Regions from separate parts of the Acidaminobacter sp. QWL-03 genome, predicted to be linked through region 1. Evidence: riboswitches for the same ligand, from Rfam matches in the RefSeq annotation. Region 1 holds a riboswitch; the other holds the start of a gene.
What was found. Region 1 has a riboswitch for molybdenum cofactor ahead of AC4PHM_RS13895 (zinc-dependent alcohol dehydrogenase). Riboswitches for the same ligand answer to the same signal wherever they lie in the genome.
Positions count from the first base shown of each region.

Region 2: it holds a riboswitch for molybdenum cofactor, as region 1 does, so the genes downstream of both, AC4PHM_RS16430 (ABC transporter substrate-binding protein) here and AC4PHM_RS13895 (zinc-dependent alcohol dehydrogenase) in region 1, are expected to answer to the same signal.

Region 1 is NZ_CM178752.1:2,982,059-2,985,472, forward strand. It holds gene AC4PHM_RS13885 (HlyC/CorC family transporter) at 1-16, shown strand, start outside; gene AC4PHM_RS13890 (MBL fold metallo-hydrolase) at 91-876, opposite strand; gene AC4PHM_RS13895 (zinc-dependent alcohol dehydrogenase) at 906-1,958, opposite strand; molybdenum cofactor riboswitch at 2,138-2,261, opposite strand; gene AC4PHM_RS13900 (uroporphyrinogen decarboxylase family protein) at 2,791-3,414, opposite strand, start outside.
Region 2 is NZ_CM178752.1:3,557,165-3,560,578, reverse strand. It holds gene AC4PHM_RS16440 (ATP-binding cassette domain-containing protein) at 1-258, opposite strand, end outside; gene AC4PHM_RS16435 (ABC transporter permease) at 258-950, opposite strand; gene AC4PHM_RS16430 (ABC transporter substrate-binding protein) at 1,133-2,068, opposite strand; molybdenum cofactor riboswitch at 2,224-2,375, opposite strand; gene AC4PHM_RS16425 (ABC-F family ATP-binding cassette domain-containing protein) at 2,519-3,414, shown strand, end outside.

The DNA of each region.
Region 1 (3,414 bases):
CAGGATTTTGACCTGATTAATCAAATAATGCAATTGACATGAAATCGAAAGAGCGCAGCCTTATGTGATATGGCTGCGCTCTTTGACTGTTTAACTACCTACTTGCGTTGGTTTATATATCAACAGGTCTTCTTGGTTCATGATAATGACCTGACATGCTGGTGCGATAATGCCCATTTCAGCTTGAAAGTTTAATGGATCGCCGCCATGCTCAATAAATGTGCCATAATGGCATGGAATGGCGATTTTCGTTTTAAGATCACTTGCGAGACGTGCGCCCTCAGCAGCGTTTAAATTTCCGAAATTCCCGTTAATGGACAGAAATGAAAGATCTGGAGTGCTTTCAGCAAGCCAGGTTAATTTTTCGGGCCTGTAAGCTGTATCTCCTGAAAAATAAAGCACGGTTCCGTTGATCCTCATTAGTATTCCAACCGCGTCTGGCGATAATGTGCCATGATCTGCGAAGACTGCTTTAATTTTTGTGTTTTTAAAATCAATTTCTTTATCTAGACGTAAGGGTACTATACGGGCAGGCTCTAATCCGATTTCTAAAAGCTTCAAGCAGCAGGATTCGGGTCCCAGGAAGATGGCATTGCTTTGGTTGGCGACTATTGGAATGGCGTCATAGTCAAAATGATCAAAGTGCAAATGTGTCGTAATATATAAATCGGGCTTCAATTCTTCGGCGCTGACGGACTTTGGGGATTGTCTGACAAATCCTCTGATCCGTTCTCCGCAGTCAGAAAGATAAGGATCTATTGAGATAATCATGCCGTCGCTTGACTTAATTAAAAACCCTGCCTGTCCTAACCATAGTATTGCAATTTCATGATTATTCAGCTTACAATTCACTATTTTCTCATAGGACTCGCTCATGCTGATCACTCCAGTAATTTATAGATACTTCATGCTGTCTCAGAAGGAATCAGCAATACTTTTATTCTGAGATCTTTCTTTGATCTCATCATTTGTATTGCATCATTTGCCTGTTCTAATGGAAAACGGTGCGTAATCAAGGGCTGAACGTCGATTTTTCCAGCTGACAGCAATTCGATTGTAGGCTTGAAAGAGTTGCAGCTTGCCAATACGCCTATGACTTCCGCGTCTTTCGAGACAATGCTGTTTATTTCTGCCATAAATTCAGCGCTGGTATAGATGCTCAACAAGACGATTTTCCCACCGGGCTTCAAAAGTCTCAAGGATTGATTGAAAGCTTTTGTGCTGCCTGAGGTTTCGATCACGACATCAACGCCTTTAAATTGAGTTTTTTCTTGAATGACCTCAACAATGTCACCGTTTCGATAATTCAATGCAATGCTTGCCCCCATATCAATTCCCAATTTCAGTTTCTCCTCCCAACTGCCAATTAGAAAAACTTTGCTTGTGCCGGACAAAACGGCGGTCTGCACTGAGAGCAGTCCAATGGGGCCGTCTCCAATGACCAGGACGGTTTCTCCCAAACCAATTCCAGCTTTCATGACGCCGTAGGCCGCCGTTGCTGCGGGTTCAATCAGAGCGGCTTCTTCGTAACTAAGGTCATTAGGCAATGGGTAAACGTGCCTGTAAGGCAGTTTAAGATACTCTGCGAATGCGCCGTTGTAATTTCTATACGAGCCGACGACTCTTCTGTTGGGGCAAAGGTTAAATCGTCCGGTCATACACATACTGCAGTTCCCGCAGCCGATGCTGACGTCTCCTGTTACGCGGTCTCCAACCTTGAATCCTGTGACCTTGCTTCCAATTTCAACAATTTGACCTGACCATTCATGGCCAGGGATCAGCGGGTAAGTAGTCAGTCCATTTCTTATGTAAGGCATATCTCCGCTGAAAAGCTCTAAATCTGTCCCGCAGATGCCAACTGCCATAATTTTGATGAGCACTTCATCGTCTTCAATGACTGGTTTTGGTACATCCACATATTCCATAGTCTCTGGACCTGTGAATCTAATTGCCTTCATATTGATTCCTCCATTCGTCTAATAATTTTCAGGGATACCTTAGGGTGATAAATCTGTAAATATTGGATTTTCTGGAAAAATATCTGAATCCACCTCATAAAAAATGGTGCCCAGAAAGCTGAGCACCAAAAAAACCATATCTTCAAGTCTTCCCACGCGAGAAACTTCAAAGAATTTGATCTGATCGACAGGCTCTTATCTTTCCAAAAATGGGAGGCTCGTGGATTTCTCCAATAAGCCCAGGTTGCTGGCCATAGTACAAAGGGTCACCTTAGGTCATGCAACTCGAAAAAAGCTGAGGTATTCAATTCTCAAATTGACCGAGCGTTTGGAGTCTTGAAAAATGGAGAGGCAGGATTGGGGATGAGGCTTTGCAGCACTCCTTAATTGGCAATATTTTATACTGCAAAATGCATGCCAGTGATTAGGCAGCTTCGCTACTTTTTGATTGCAGTTGTGAACTTCTTTATCGAACACATGAAAAGGTTTTTATTCCCTGAGTGGATCACTTAGAAATCAGAAGTCGCATAAAAAAGACACCCCATGTTGGAAACGCTTGTCTGAGTGCTTCAAGCGCTTCCAACATGGGGTGTCTTTTTTCGAAAAATACGGGTGGAGTTATCAAACATATGTTGAGAAAAGGTATGTAAAATTTTACATTCTAAAGTAGTAATTTGTCGGTTAAATCATTCGGCTTGTAAAAACGATGCACCAACGCATCGGGCGTGTGGCGAAAATACATCAGACTACTTTAGGCGTGGAATACATCACTTAAAATCGAATCGCTGGTATTTCTGGAAGTCACTGCATGTCAGATTTAGCGTCTTGTAAATCAGTCAATTTTATAGTCGTCAGCGGCTTTGAACATTGCTTTGAGATTCTCTATTGGTACCTGATTGATGGAACCTCCGGCTGCCAGTACACAGCGATTATTGCCGCCGAAGGATTTAAGCGTTTCAATACATTTGTCATAGGTTTCCTCTGCTGTCCATTTTTGAAGATCTAATGGACTCAGTCCGCCCAACAGTGTAACTTCTCCTCTGGTCAGCTCGAGTGCATCCTGTGGTGCGATATCCGGAAGGTACTGCCAGGCAACCATGCCCGAATCAGCGATGGCTGTCGCAACGTGGCGCGCAGTTGAGTCATTGTGAAGCCATCTTTGTGTATTGGGAAACTCTTTAAATATTTGTTCGTATCTTGGTAAAATAATTTCCCTGAAGGATTGTTCATTCAGAAATGCAGAAAGGTCATCAGCGACTAGAACATGGTGAAGTTTTCCAAGAATCTTTTCCTGTGCTTTTAAGAATCTGATTTGTGTCTCAACAACGACATCAAGTATTTTGTTAACTAATTCAGGCTCTGAAATCGTATCCGCGCAAAAGTCGCTGATTCCTCTTAACATTGCACCAACAGTAAATGGTCCCATGAGCGGATGGGGATTCACTCGATAGCCTTC
Region 2 (3,414 bases), 580 kb from region 1:
TGCGTTCATCATATATGCCTTTTGACTGAGATAAGTCGTTTCGGTAAACAGACCTTTATGCCAGGCGCGACCGTCGTAAAGAAACCTTCCATGATCCGGCTTTTCAAGACCTGCTGCCATTTTGAGCAGCGTTGTCTTACCGGCGCCATTCGGTCCCATCAGTCCGTACAGCCCGCCTGAAGGCAGTCTGAGATTTTCAATGTCAAATAAAAGCCGCTTTCCGTGGCGCTTGACCAGTGCTTCTATTCTGAGCTCCATCAGTTCTCCTCCCCAGCGGCGTGATAGACAAATGCATTCGCCAGAAAGGACAAGCTGAGAAGCACTATAGCCATTGCTATGGATTTTGCGTAATTGCCCATGCTGTTATTCATAGCTATATAGGTCGTCATGACCCGTGTATGGCCTTGAATATTACCGCCTACAATCATAACAGCCCCTACCTCTGAGACGGCCCGGCCAAATCCCGTGATGAAAGCCGCTATGAGTTCTGCTTTCAGCTCTTTCAGAAAGAGTCCGAGGATCGCCACATGACCGCCACCCAGGGTCTTCCCCAGCTCATAGACCTCTCTGCCCCTTTTGACGGTGACATTGAAGACAATGCCCGTCACAATAGGCGTGACCAGGATGACCTGGGCTATGACCATAGCCGTGGGGGTAAAAATCAGTTCCAGGGAACCCATAGGCCCGCGGCGGGAGAGCAGGATGGCCACCAGAAGTCCAACGACCACCGGCGGCAGTCCCATCATAGTATAAAGGATTCTGGCATAGAGACGTTTTCCACTAAACGCCTTGAGGCCTGTGTAAATGCCAATCACAGTTCCAAGAATACCCGCGATCAAGGCTGACAATGTCGAAACGACGAGGGACAAGCCTATGACGCTGTACACCTCTGGATCCATGGAGATCAACAGATTAAAAGCTTCCTTAAAACCATCAGCGATATAGTCCAATCTGTTTTCCCTCCTTTGCGAATAATACTGGTCGACAGGCCAAAGGTCGCCGTGGCCTTGGCCTGTTGCGTCTTAAGCCTGTCGAAATCATCTTCATAATTGCGGAAGAGGGGGTCGATAGGCGCAAGCCGCAGAGACCCTCTTCCTTTGTTTCATGGTGTAGCAGCGGTCCACAAGTCAAACTATTCCGCGTCCGGGAAGAACAGCGGCGCGCCAAACTTCTCCACGCCATATTCTCCAATCAGCGTCTGTACCTCATCTGAAACGATCCAATCAATGAAGGCCTGAGCTGCTTCTGCATTGATTTGTGGATTCTTGTCAGGATTGACAGCTATGACACCGTAAGGATTGAGCAGTCCATCCAGACCTTCCGTGACGATCTCAAGCTCCAGATTATCCTTCATGCTGAGATAAGTCGCCCGGTCAGTGAGCGTGTAAGCTTGAAGCTCGTCCGCCATTTGAAGAACGTCGCCCATCCCTTTGCCCGCTGACACGTACTGATCGCCGGATGGCGTCATGTCCGCCAATTTCCAAAGGCTGTTCTCTTTTTTGTGGGTGCCTGAGTCATCCCCTCTGGAAACAAAGGACGCGCCTTTGTCCATGATCTGTTTGAGGGCTTCGCCTGCATTCGCGAAGGATGCCCCTTTAAGTGCTGCAGGGTCTGCCGATGGTCCCACAACGACAAAATCGTTGTACATAACTGAGAACCGCTGTAGTCCATGACCATCAGCCACAAATTTTTCTTCATCTGCCTTAGCATGAACCAACAGGACATCCGCTTCTCCGTCGACGCCCATCTGAATCGCCGCACCGGAACCCACGGCAACCACTTTGACTTCAGCACCGGTTTTAGCCTCGAAATCCGGAAGGATGAACTCCAGAAGACCGCTGTCCTGGGTACTCGTCGTGGTAGAAAGAATCAGGGTCTGACCCTCCAGGGAAGGAAGCGTCGTTTCAGCTGGCGATTCAGCAGGTGTCTCGGCAGGTGTCTCGGCTGGCACTTCCGCCGGGGACGACTGGCTGCAGCCCGCGCCAAACAGGATGAGCCACAAGAGCAGCATTGTCAGCAACATGGTGTTGATTGATTTTTTTGACTTTGACCAAATTTTCTTTTTCATTTGATTGCCTCCTAGATTTTGGGGATAAAAAAACATCCTCAAAAAAAGGACGCCCGAAGTCAGATCTTTTAAGTACACGAATGTCATAGTCACGCAGTGTTGGCGTCTTTTGACTCCGCGAGTCACGTCGCCTATGTAATGACCTGTCCTTAAAAGTTCGTATAGGGCTTTTTCCTTTCCTCAAGTGGGAGGCCCCAGAATTTCTCCTGTGACCCGGCGGCTGAATGCCATGACACAACCTGTCAGTCCGAATGTTTCAGGTTTGACCGTATGCTTTAGGCTATTCAGCTCGAAAAAAGCGCATTAAGTTGTGAACCGCTGTTTTCAGTATAGCATGCCATAAATCCGCCTACAATGCGAATTTTGCGTCAATTCAGTTTTATGAGCACAAAAGCAACTTTTATGATATAATGCTAAGTTGTACAAATAATGAATTGAGGAAGATGCATTGTGATTACAGTATCCAACGTCAGTCTGCGTTTTGGCGAGCGCAAGCTCTTTGAAGACGTCAACTTAAAATTTATTCCCGGCAACTGTTATGGTGTCATAGGCGCAAACGGCGCCGGAAAGAGTACCTTTCTAAAGATCCTGTCCGGCGACCTCGAGCCTAATACCGGCGAAGTTATTGTCGCGTCCGGCACAAGACTGTCTGTCCTGAAACAGGACCACTTTGAATTTGACCAGAACGAAGTCATGGAAACGGTCATTCTCGGCAATCCGCGGCTTAGCGAGGTCATGAAAGAAAAAGACGCAATTTACATGAAAGAAGATTTCACTGACGAAGACGGTATGCGCGCCGCTGAGCTCGAGCACGAATTTGCCGAAATGGGTGGTTGGGAAGCTGAGTCAGAAGCCTCATCCCTGCTTCAAGGTTTGGGCATCACAACGGACATGCACTACAAAAAAATGTCCGAGCTCATGGGCTCCGAAAAAGTCAAGGTTTTGCTTGCGCAGGCTCTGTTCGGCAAGCCTGGCGTCCTGATCCTGGACGAGCCTACCAACAACCTCGACATCCAGTCCATCAATTGGCTGGAGGATTTCCTGATCGACTTCGAAGGTACCGTCATAGTCGTTTCCCACGACCGGCACTTCTTGAACAAAGTCTGTACCCATGTGACAGACGTCGACTTTGGGAAGATCAAGATGTTTGTGGGCAACTATGATTTCTGGTATGAATCCAGCCAATTGGCGCTTCAGATGTCCAAGGACCAAAATAAGAAAAAAGAAGAAAAGATCAAGCAGCTTCAGGATTTTATCACACGGTTCAGCGCCAACGCCTCAAAATCGAAACAGGCAACTTCCAGGAAAAAACTTTTGGATAAGATTACGCTGGATGATATTCAGCC